Regions from separate parts of the Clostridium neonatale genome, predicted to be linked through region 1. Evidence: a T-box and tRNA genes for the amino acid it is inferred to sense, from the RefSeq annotation. Region 1 holds a T-box; the other holds one or more tRNA genes.
What was found. A T-box is a leader RNA that pairs with one kind of tRNA and senses whether it is charged. The one in region 1 lies ahead of thrS (threonine--tRNA ligase), so its partner is inferred to be a tRNA-Thr.
Positions count from the first base shown of each region.

Region 2: it has a tRNA-Thr gene. The T-box ahead of thrS (threonine--tRNA ligase) is inferred to sense a tRNA for this amino acid. The anticodon was not compared.

Region 1 is NZ_UICR01000001.1:372,945-379,242, forward strand. It holds gene CNEONATNEC86_RS01740 (methyl-accepting chemotaxis protein) at 1-363, shown strand, start outside; gene thrS (threonine--tRNA ligase) at 411-2,342, opposite strand; T-box leader at 2,430-2,657, opposite strand; gene CNEONATNEC86_RS01750 (HNH endonuclease) at 2,771-3,175, opposite strand; gene CNEONATNEC86_RS01755 (hypothetical protein) at 3,493-4,167, shown strand; gene ispF (2-C-methyl-D-erythritol 2,4-cyclodiphosphate synthase) at 4,221-4,688, opposite strand; gene CNEONATNEC86_RS01765 (anti-sigma factor domain-containing protein) at 5,033-6,049, shown strand; gene CNEONATNEC86_RS01770 (polysaccharide deacetylase family protein) at 6,092-6,298, opposite strand, start outside.
Region 2 is NZ_UICR01000001.1:196,510-202,807, forward strand. It holds gene CNEONATNEC86_RS00950 (Mini-ribonuclease 3) at 1-134, shown strand, start outside; gene rlmB (23S rRNA (guanosine(2251)-2'-O)-methyltransferase RlmB) at 166-1,005, shown strand; gene CNEONATNEC86_RS00960 (NYN domain-containing protein) at 1,019-1,531, shown strand; gene sigH (RNA polymerase sporulation sigma factor SigH) at 1,614-2,234, shown strand; tRNA gene CNEONATNEC86_RS00970 (tRNA-Thr) at 2,309-2,384, shown strand; gene tuf (elongation factor Tu) at 2,444-3,637, shown strand; gene rpmG (50S ribosomal protein L33) at 3,824-3,973, shown strand; gene secE (preprotein translocase subunit SecE) at 4,020-4,250, shown strand; gene nusG (transcription termination/antitermination protein NusG) at 4,290-4,811, shown strand; gene rplK (50S ribosomal protein L11) at 4,883-5,308, shown strand; gene rplA (50S ribosomal protein L1) at 5,364-6,053, shown strand; ribosomal protein L10 leader region at 6,099-6,225, shown strand; gene rplJ (50S ribosomal protein L10) at 6,260-6,298, shown strand, end outside.

The DNA of each region.
Region 1 (6,298 bases):
AAAGAAATAGCACCTAAAATATCTAACATAGATGCTGAGTTTGCCAATATAACAAATAGCAAAGAAGATATAGTTAAAACAGTTGATGAATTATCAGATATGGTTGAAGACACATCTAAATCAATAGATCAAATAACAATTTCTGCTATTGATTTATCTAAACTTGGTGATAAAGTAAGTCAAAAAGCAGATTTACTATTAAATGAATCTGATTCATTAACAGAAGAAGTCAAGCAGTTTAAAGTCAATGAAGAAATTTTAGACAATGAAGAAAATAATATGGGGAACATTATAGATGATGAATTGGATAAAGAGGAAACAATTGATGAATGTAATTTAGAAGAAGATAAGCTAATAAGTTAAGTAATAAAAATTGGCCGCCTCACTATTTAGTAAGGCGGTCATTATTTTTATCTTTCTTTATTTTTAACTTCAGTAACAATTCTTTCAACGAATGCATCTAGGTTCATAGCACCTTCATCATCGTTCTTTCTACTTCTTACAGAAACTTCGTTGTTTTGAGCTTCTTTTTCACCAACAACTAGGATATAAGGAGTTCTTTCAAGTCTAGCTTCTCTAATCTTGTAACCAATTTTTTCTGCTCTATAATCAGTTTCAACTCTTATTCCATTATCTCTTAGTTTTCTAGTAACAGATTCTGCATAATCATTATATTTATCAGAGATTGGTAATACTTTAACTTGAGTTGGAGAAAGCCATGTTGGGAATGCACCAGCATATTTTTCTATAAGCATAGCTAAAGTTCTTTCATAACATCCAATTGATGATCTATGAATGATATATGGACGTTTCTTTTCACCATTCTTATCAATGTAAGTCATATCAAATCTTTCAGCTAAAGCAAAGTCTATTTGTACTGTAATTATTGTATCTTCTTTACCATGAACATTCTTAAATTGAATATCAAGTTTTGGACCATAGAATGCAGCTTCATCATCAGCTTCAACATAATCTATATTTAAATGATTTAAAATAGTTCTCATTATATCTTGAGTTTTATTCCAAGCTTCTGGATCATTAATATATTTTTCAGTATTATTTGGATCCCATTTTGAGAATCTATAGCTTATATCATCTGATATTCCTAGAGTATCCATTATATATTTTATTAATTCAACTACTCCTTTGAATTCATCTTCTAATTGTTCTGGAGTAACTATTAAATGCCCGTCAGATAAAGTGAATTGTCTAACTCTTATAAGACCATGCATTTCACCAGAAGCCTCATTTCTAAATAGAGTAGAAGTTTCACCATATCTTATTGGTAGATCTCTATAGCTGTGTTGTTCAGCATTATATATAGTATATTGGAATGGGCAAGTCATAGGTCTTAAAGCAAATATTTCATCATCTTTTTCTTCATCACCTAATACAAACATTCCATCTTTGTAGTGATCCCAGTGACCAGATACTTTATATAAATCACTCTTAGCCATAAATGGAGTTTTAGTTAAAACATAACCTCTTTTTTCTTCTTCATCTTCAACCCATCTTTGAAGAATTTGAATTATTTTAGCTCCCTTTGGCATTAATAAAGGAAGACCTTGACCTACCTTTTCATCAGTAGTAAATAATTTAAGTTCTCTACCTAACTTATTATGATCTCTCTTTTTAGCTTCTTCTAATGCTTCTAAGAATGAATCAAGTTCTGATTTCTTTAAGAAAGCAGTTCCATATATTCTTGTAAGCATCTTGTTCTTTTCATCACCTTTCCAATAAGCACCAGCACTTCTAGTAAGTTTGATTGCTTTTATTGGTTTTAATGACATAACGTGAGGACCAGCACAAAGATCAGTGAAATCACCCATTTTATAGAATGAAATTACTTCATCTTCAGGAAGATCATTAATTAATTCTACCTTATAAGGTTCATCTTTCATTAATTCTAAAGCTTCATTTTTTGGAAGCTCAAATCTTGTTATTTCAGGATTTTCTTTGATTATTTTTTGCATTTCAGCTTCAAGTTTTTCTAAGTCTTGAGTAGTAAATGCAGTTTCTCTATCAAAATCATAATAGAATCCATTAGAGATAGAAGGCCCTATAGCTAATTTTGTTTCAGGGAATAATCTTTTAACAGCATAAGCTAAGACATGTGATACACTATGTCTTACAGCATCTTTACCCTCTTGAGAATCAAAAGTACAAATACTTAATTCAACATCCTCATTAATAATTTTTCTTAAATCACAAACTTCACCATTTACTATTCCACAAAAAGCATTTCTAGCTAATCCTTCGCTTATTGATTTAGCAATGTCAAGAACTGATATTTCAGCTTCAAATTCTTTAATAGAACCGTCTTTTAAAGTAACTTTTATCATTGTTTAAGACTCCTTTCAAAAATATGAAATTAATTGTTTTATATGATGTTTATAATAATTTACAAAATAAAAACTCCGTCTCAAAAATATAGAGACGAAGTAATATCCGTGGTTCCACTCTAATTACCTAAAATAAGATATAAAATAATATAACTATATTAGGTCACTTAAATTTATCGTAACGTGATAAAAACGGGCTTTATTAGAGCCACTCAGAGGTGGTTTTCAGACTAAATTTATTTAAGAATAATCACACCAGCATATTCTCTCTCTGAAAATAAGATTTTAGCTTACTGTCCTCATCAACGTGTTATCATATTATTTTTTATTATAATCATTAGATGTTTTTATGTCAATAATTCTAGAAAATATTAAAAAATAAGGAGCATCAAAAATATTATAAGATTTGATGGCTCCTAACTTGTACATTAATCTATATTATTAATTAATCTATCTAAGGTTAAATTAACTATCATATCTTCAGAATATAGTTTTCCACCCATAATCTTTAATATAACATCATTCTTTTTATAGCCCTCTTTATATAATTTTAAATCTTTAGTTATTCTTTTTAGGGCATTATTTGGTAAGTTAAGTTCTAATGATAATTCCTTAAAAGAGTAGTATTCTTTTCTTAACATATAAAGTAATTTATTCTGTAATTCTAATTTATATCTAATGTCCACTTCTTTACAATGATGAGGACCGCACTTTCCTCTATGATGTCTTGGACACAGATATTTATAGTTTAACTCTATATCAAGTCCACCTTCACTTCTATGAACAATATGGTGTATGTCAGCTGGTGCATTGCATATTTCACATAAAGGCAATAGTTTATCCTCCTTAGAATTTTGATAAAATTGATTTTTTATTATTAAACTTAACCTATAATATTATAAATTAATGAATAAAAAATATCAATTTTATTATATCATTATGGTTAGAATTAATAATATGTTACTATATCAAACAATAATTACTAAATAATTACAAGTTAAAATTTACCTTATAAGAAGAGAATTTTAATAAATAAACATGTATATTTAACTTGAATAAACAGTACAATATACTATATAATGTAATTGAAGGAATAAATATAGACCTTTAAATTTAATTAGAAATAAACCACAATAGGACGGTGATTTAGGTGAGAGAAAATTATAATTCCATTAAGTTTTGGGAAAACGTTGTCAGAGAAAATAAAACTATACGTGGGCATATGTTTATGAAGGATTCACCTACAGAGAAATCTTTTTATTTTCATACAATGATGTTCAGTAAAAATAATGGATTGAACAATGTCTGGGGTTATTTTCCTAATACAAAGAGTTTGTTAGGATATATTCAATATTCTTTTTTGCAGGAGTCTTTTTATAAATGGATATATGGAAAATTAAAGACTATAACTAATATTCCTTTTGTGAGTGTTGATAATGTTATAAGAAATGCATCTAAAGATAATATTATAGATAAAGATGTAGTTTCTAAAATGAAAGAAGACTATGAATTTTTATCAAAGCTTTGGGAAATGAGGTCTTCAAATATTCAAAGAGAATTAAAGAAATTTTCAAGAGCTTTTAATAAAAAATGGATGGGAGATAATGAGGAATTTATATATATAAAATTCTTTACAACTCCTGAAGAGTTAGCTGACTTTGTAATTTCTTCTAGTGTAATGACAAGTACAGAAGAGGAATTAGAAGAGAAGTTGGGAATGTCAATTGATGAATGGAAAGAAATTAGTAGAACAGCTATTGGTAATAAAGTAAATGGAGAAAAATTTAGAAAGGTTTTGCTTAGAAAACTTACAGAGGTATTTTAAATATGTATGAATAAAAGATGAGTAGTGACTTACTCATCTTTTATTTAATAAATTTAGTCAATAGAAGCTATACTTTGAGCAGAGATACCCAGTTTTTCACCAGTAAATCCTAAACCTTCTTCAGTAGTAGCCTTAATGTTAACTTGGTTTCTATTTATATTAAGAGCATTTGATATATTAACAACCATGTTATCTATATAAGGTAACATTTTAGGGGCTTGAGCTATTATAGTAGCATCTATATTATTTATTTTATAACCGGATTCTGAAATTAGTTTAGCAGTTTCTTTTAATAAAACCATGCTTGAAACTCCTTTATAATTTTCATCAGTATCTGGAAAATGTTTACCTATATCGCCTAAAGCGCAGGCACCTAAAATTGAATCAATTATGGCATGAATAAGAACATCAGCGTCAGAATGACCTAATAGTCCTTTTTCATATGGTATTTCAACACCGCCTATAATTAATTTTCTATCTTCAACTAATTTATGAACATCGTATCCTAATCCAACTCTCATACTTTCACCTCTGATTTATTATTATTATTATTTTTATTTTTATTTTATCACAAAAAATAAATTTCATGAAAAATTAGTTAGATATACGTTGTTTATTTAAATGCTGATTACATTGAGATTTATGCTTGACTTTAAATTTATTAAATATGAAATTAACAATTCTGTAGAAAATGAAAGATATAAAATTAACTCTTCTTTTTTTTGTGAAATTTACGTAGATAACTTTTTTTCTCATAAAATGCTCCATAATAATTGATTTAGAACTAACTTATAATTTTCTATGTTATAATAATATAATATGAGCGAAGTTGTATTTTGATATCAATGTGTGAGGTATATAAATAATGGAAAATATAAAATTTATGAAGGATAAATACGAATTTACTTCTGCTTCACCAATTATATTAATGGATTCAGCAGATAGGGATAATAGAAATGAACAAATTAATTTATTAATAGAAGATTTAAATATGTATAATGTTTTTCTTAAGGATTTAGTTAATTTTCCTTTAAAAGAAAAGGAAAGAAATATAGCTTTAAATATTGCTTATTATATTATTGAGAATGAGGAATTAAGAGATAATTTAAATTTAAGTAGACATTTAAATATACCTAAATTATCAAGAGCAACCAAAATAAAAAGTGATTACATAAAAAAATGGAAAGATTATATTGTTGCATATTTTATTATAATAAATAACCCTGAATATAAGTTTATACAAGAATATTTAAAAATTAAGTTAAAGCAAAGAAACAGAGAAACAAGACATAATATTATTAAGCAGAAGACATATAGGGGAATAATAATAAAATTACTATTACATAATTCAGCATGCATATTAACTTCAACAGGAGAATTTAAAAAAATAAAATTAAAGGGTGAATTAACTTTAGGGGCTGTGGGTGAAGGTAAGAAAAAAATTGGATCAGCAATATATAAAATACCTGTATGTATTTTACTTTTATTCTTAATGATATTTGGTTTTAACATATATTCAAAGTATACAACAGCTAGCAGTATAATAGTTGTTCAAACTACATCTAATATAAAGTTGCATGTCAATATATATGATAGGGTAATTTATTCACATTCTCCAACAGAAAAAGGGAAGGTACTGGTTTCAAATTTAGATGCGGAAAATAGAAAAATTGATGATGTAATAACAGATATTTTAAAATATGGTTTAAAAAATGAAATGGTAAGTAAAGAAAATACTGTGTATATAACCGTCGCAGGACAACCGTTAAAATATGGAGAATTATCAGAGACTAATAAATTTATAATAGAAAATGATATAAAGGTCGTTATCAATAATTCAGGGGTTCAGCAGAAATTAGAAGATAATATTAATGAAAAATAAAAGAATAGAACAAGATATGTAAAGTATATCTTGTTCTATTTTTTATTTCTTCGTTTCGTTTAAAATATTTTTAAGTGTATTAAGATCATAATTTGAGCTTACATAGATTCTATCTAGCTTAAGAAGATTATCTTCTCTATCTGAAAATCCTCTGTTAGTAGTAAATCCTAGTGTATAGCCAGCTTCTTTTGCTGCCTTAATAGTATCATCATTAAAATCTCCAAAAGGATAGGCGATAGCATATACCTC
Region 2 (6,298 bases), 180 kb from region 1:
TTCCCAAAAATGCAGATGTGAGAGATTATAGAATGGCAACAGGATTTGAAGCACTTGTAGGATATTTATATCTAATTGGAGATAAAGAACGATTGGAATTTGTGCTAAATAAATCACTTTACATATTAAATTAGATTTTATTATAAAATGCAAGGAGGGAAATGAATGCAAGAAAAAAATAGAGCTATAAGAAAAAATAGTGAAATGAAGAAAAGTAAAGATACAGAACAAAAAGATAAATTGAATAAAAAAGATAATTTGAATATAGGAAGAGAAGATTTAATAATAGGAAGGAATGCTGTTTCAGAAACTTTAAAGGGAAAAGGAACAATAGAAGCATTATACATATCTAACAATAGATCTGAAGGATCGATAAAAGCTATTATAGGAATGGCAAAGGAAAAAGGAATTCTTATAAAAGAAGTTGATAAGAGAAAACTTGATTCAATGTGTGGTGGGGAAGTTCATCAAGGAGTAATAGCTAAAGTGACACCATTTAAATATTCTGATGTATCAGATATCCTAGATTTAGCAAGAGATAAGAATGAAGATCCGTTTATAATTATATTAGATGAAATTGAAGACCCTCATAATTTAGGTTCTATAGCTAGAACTGCAGAGCTATTTGGAGCACATGGAATTATTATACCTAAAAGAAGAAGTGTGTCGGTAAATAGTACTGTGTATAAATCATCAGTGGGAGCTATTGAGCATATGAAGATAGCTAAAGTAACTAATATAAATAATACTATAGACGAATTAAAAGAAAACGGAATATGGGTTTATGGTACTGATATAAGAGCAAAAGAATATAGTTATGAAGCTGATTTTACTGGACCTTGTGCAATTATAATAGGAAATGAAGGTAAAGGTATGTCTAAATTAACAATACAAAAATGTGATAAGTTAATTAAAATACCAATGGTGGGAAAGATTAATTCTTTAAATGCATCAGTAGCAGGTGGTATAATGATGTATGAAATATTAAAAGGGAGACTAAAGTGAGAGAGGTATATATGTGAAAACTATTTTTGTAGATGGGTACAATGTTATAAATAGCTGGCCTAATTTAAAAGCTACAAAAGATTTTACTTTTGAAGGTGCAAGGCAGTCTCTGATAGATATTCTTCATAATTATTCTGTATTTAATAGTTGCAGAATATCTATAGTCTTTGATGCACATAAGGTTACAGGAAGTATTGAGAAAAAAGAAGAGGTTAGCAATCATATATCGGTTATTTTTACTAAAGATGGAGAAACGGCTGATAGTTATATTGAGAAAAAAGTTAATCAATTAGGAAGAAAACATGAGATAGTAGTAGTAACTTCTGATAATTTAGAGCAACAAACAGTATTTCAAAGAGGGGCAGTTAGAATGTCTTCTTTAGAATTTTATAATGAAATTTTAAAGGTAGAAAAAGTGATTAAAAAGAATTCTGAAAATAATAAGATTGGATATAAAAATAGCTTAAGTGATAATATTCCTGATAGTATTGTTGAAAAGTTGGAAAAAATTAGAAGGGGCAAATGAATTAAGTTGACTAAGGCAATTTTGCTAAGGTATAATTGTTTACATAAGTAGTTTTATGCAGAAGAGAGTTGAGTGAGAATCGTTGGAAAAGTTTTTAGAATTTAAAGATAAATCAGATGAAGAAATTGTTATAGAAGCAAAATCAGGAGATAATAGAGCGCAAGATTATTTGATTTCTAAATATGAAAATTTTGTTAAGTCAAAGGCTAAGTCATATTTTTTAATTGGGGCAGATAAAGAAGACATTTATCAAGAAGGAATGATTGGTTTTTACAAAGCTATTAGAGATTATAAACCTGATAAGTCAACATCGTTTAAGGCTTTTGCAGAAATATGTGTAACGCGACAGATCATTACTGCAATTAAAACTGCTACTAGACAAAAGCATATTCCATTAAATACTTATGTATCATTGAATAAACCAATTTATGAAGAAGAATCTGAACGAACATTATTAGATGTTTTAGCTGGTATAAAGATTTCAGATCCAGAAGAACTTATAATAAGTAAAGAACAAATGGATTATATTGAGGATAAAATAGAAAATGTGTTATCAGATTTAGAATTGGAAGTTCTTACATCATACTTAGATGGGAAGTCTTATCAAGAAATAGCATGTGATTTAGAGAGGCATTCTAAATCTATCGATAATGCTTTACAAAGAGTAAAAAGAAAACTGGAAAAGTATTTAGATATAAAATAATTTTTTTATTGACAAATAAAAAAAAGAATAGTAAAATTTATAATTGGTATATCAAGGAATAGCATAAAATGAACGCTCACATAGCTCAGTAGGCAGAGCGTCGCCTTGGTAAGGCGGAGGTCGTCGGTTCAATCCCGATTGTGAGCTCCAAATAAAATAAAAAAACACTAGGCAAAGTTTATTACATGATTTAAGGGAGGAATTTAACAATGGCAAAGGAAAAGTTCGAGAGAAGTAAGCCACATGTTAACATTGGAACAATCGGTCACGTAGACCACGGTAAGACAACATTAACAGCAGCTATAACAACTGTATTAGCAAACAGAGGATATGCAGAAGCGTTTAACTATGCTGATATAGATAAAGCGCCAGAAGAAAAAGAAAGAGGAATTACAATCAATACAGCTCACGTTGAGTATGAAACAGAAAACAGACACTATGCTCACGTAGACTGTCCAGGACATGCTGACTATGTTAAGAACATGATTACAGGAGCTGCACAAATGGATGGAGCTATCTTAGTTGTATCAGCAGCAGATGGTCCAATGCCACAAACAAGAGAACATATCTTATTAGGATCAAGAGTTGGTATAGAATACATAGTAGTATTCTTAAACAAAGCAGATATGGTAGATGATCCAGAATTATTAGAATTAGTTGAAATGGAAGTAAGAGAATTATTAAGTGAATATGACTTCCCAGGTGATGATATTCCAGTAATAACAGGATCAGCATTAAAAGCATTAGAAAATCCAACAGATGAAGAAGCTATCAAACCAATATTAGATTTAATGGATGCAGTAGATAGTTATATTCCAACACCAGAAAGAGCTACAGATAAACCATTCTTAATGCCAGTTGAAGATGTATTTACAATCACTGGTAGAGGAACAGTTGCAACAGGAAGAGTTGAAGCTGGGGTTCTTCATGTTGGAGATGAAATAGATATCGTTGGATTACAAGAAGAAAAGAAGAAGACAGTAGTAACTGGAATCGAAATGTTCAGAAAGTTATTAGACGAAGCGCAAGCAGGAGATAATATCGGAGCATTATTAAGAGGTATTCAAAGAACTGAAATCGAAAGAGGTCAAGTTTTAGCAAAACCAAACTCAGTACATCCACATACTAAGTTCGTAGGTCAAGTATACGTACTTAAAAAAGAAGAAGGTGGAAGACATACTCCATTCTTCGATGGATATAGACCACAATTCTATTTCAGAACAACTGACGTTACTGGTTCAATCAAATTACCAGATGGAATGGAAATGGTAATGCCAGGAGACCACATTGACATGAATGTTGAATTAATCACTCCAATCGCAATGGATGAAGGATTAAGATTCGCTATCAGAGAAGGTGGAAGAACTGTAGGTTCTGGAGTTGTTACTAGTATAGTTGAATAATATTAATTATTCTTTAAATAAATAGGACTAAGTTATTTAACTTAGTCCTATTTAAAGGTGATTGACAATAAAGATCTTGTATGATATTTTATATAAGTAAAATTAAAAGTAAGTCTTTTCAACAAAAACAAAAGATAAGATCTTTTGTTTAATATATATGAAATATATGAAACTGGAGGTGCAGTCATGAGAACAAAGATAACTTTAGCATGCACAGAGTGTAAACAAAGAAATTATGATTCAATGAAGAACAAGAAAAATGATCCAGATAGATTAGAAATGAGAAAATATTGTAAATTCTGCAAAAAACACACTCTTCATAGAGAAACAAAATAGTTAGCCTAAAATGACATATGCTTATTAAAATTAAGGATGTGATAGTATGTCAGATAAAAATAATGTGAAAACTGGAAAGGCTGTTCAAAAGAGTAGTTTGTTTAGTTTTTTTAGAGAGGTTAAGGCTGAGGTGAAAAAAATAACTTGGCCTTCAAAGAATGAGACAAAGAAAGCATTAATTGCAGTTTTAATATTCACTGTAATATACATAGTATTAGTTGGTGGATTTGATTTTATTTTCAAGAGCCTCTTTGAAATGATTTTAAAATTAAAATAATAAGGAGGTTTGGCAATATTCATTGTTGCTGAAATGACTATGAGTGAAAGAGCAAGATGGTATGTAGTACATACATACTCTGGATATGAAAATAAGGTTAAAGCAAATCTAGAAAAAGCAATTGAAAACAGAAATCTTGAATCTCTTATCCATGATATACAAGTACCAATGGAAGAAGTGGTTGAAGAAAAAGATGGTAAGCGCAAAGTCTCATTAAAGAAAAAATTTCCTGGATATGTGCTAGTTAAGATGATAATGGGTGATGAAGCTTGGTACGTTGTAAGAAATACAAGAGGTGTAACAGGATTTGTCGGTCCAGGATCAAAACCAGTTCCTCTATCAGATGATGAAGTTCAATCAATGGGAGTGGTAGAAACTACTATTGATATAGATTTAGAAATAGGGGAAAATATAAGAATTATCTCAGGACCGTTAAGAGATTCCATAGCTATAATACAAGAGATAATTTTAGAGAAACATAAAGTTAAGGCTTTAGTAGAAATGTTTGGCAGAGAAACTCTTGCCGAATTAGATTTTAATCAAGTTGAAAAATTAGTTTAATGTAAACTGATTTAATAAAGTGGGAGAACGAAAAGTTCGCATATACCACAGTAATAGGAGGAATAACAAAAATGGCTAAGAAAGTAACTGGAATGATTAAACTTCAACTTCAAGCAGGTAAGGCAACACCAGCTCCACCAGTTGGTCCAGCTTTAGGTCAACATGGTGTAAATATAATGGGATTCTGTAAGGAGTTTAATGCTAAAACAGCAAACCAAGCAGGATTAATAATACCAGTAGTTATAACAGTTTACCAAGATAGATCTTTTAGTTTTATATTAAAAACACCTCCAGCTGCAGTTCTAATTAAGAAAGAATTAGGATTAGAAAGCGGATCAGGGGTTCCTAATAAAACTAAGGTTGGTAAGTTAACTCAAGATCAACTTAAAAAAATAGCAGAAACTAAGATGCCGGATTTAAATGCTGCTAACGTTGAATCAGCAATGAGAATGATTGCTGGAACAGCTAGAAGTATGGGCGTAACTATTGAAGAGTAATTCGTAAAATTAAGTGGGAGGTAAAAACCGTTATTACCACGGAGGAGGAAAAGAAATGGGAAAAAAATACATTGAAAGTGCAAAGCTTATAGATAAAAGTACACTATATAGTTCTAATGAGGCATTAGATCTTGTTTTAAAGACTGCAAAAGCTAATTTTGATGAAACAATTGAACTACATGTAAGACTTGGAGTAGATCCAAGGCATGCAGACCAACAAGTAAGAGGTGCTGTTGTTTTACCTAACGGAACAGGTAAAACTGTCAAAGTGCTTGTATTTGCAAAAGGTGCTAAAGCTGATGAAGCTAAAGCAGCTGGAGCAGATTTTGTTGGAGCAGAAGAATTAGTTCAAAAAATTCAAAGTGAAAATTGGTTCGACTATGATGTAGTTGTAGCAACTCCAGATATGATGGGGGTTGTTGGTAGAATCGGTAGGGTTTTAGGACCTAAAGGATTAATGCCAAACCCTAAATCAGGAACAGTAACATTTGATGTTACTAAAGCTATTGAAGATATAAAAGCTGGTAAGGTTGAATATAGAGTAGATAAAACTGCTATAGTTCACTGCCCTATTGGAAAGAAATCATTTGGAGTAGAGAAGTTAAAAGAAAACTTTAATGCTTTAATGGAAGCTTTAATCAAGGCTAAACCAGCAGCGGCTAAAGGACAATATGTAAAATCGGTATCAGTTTCAAGTACAATGGGACCAGGAGCTAAAATAAATCCAACAAAAGTTTTAGATTAGTATTGACTTAAAATAAGTTAAGTGATACAATATCAAATGTTGTTGAAAAAAGAATAAATTTTTCCGTAGACAGTAGGTGCGAAAGCATAAAAGGATAACTACCTACCGAGGTATATAATAATTAGTTATTATAGATCTTCCTGTCTGCGGGAAGATCTTTTTAAATAAATAAGCAGTTTAAAACTGTGAGGAGGTGGACCGCAGTGATAAATAAGAACAGACAACTTAAAGAAGCAAAAGTTGCA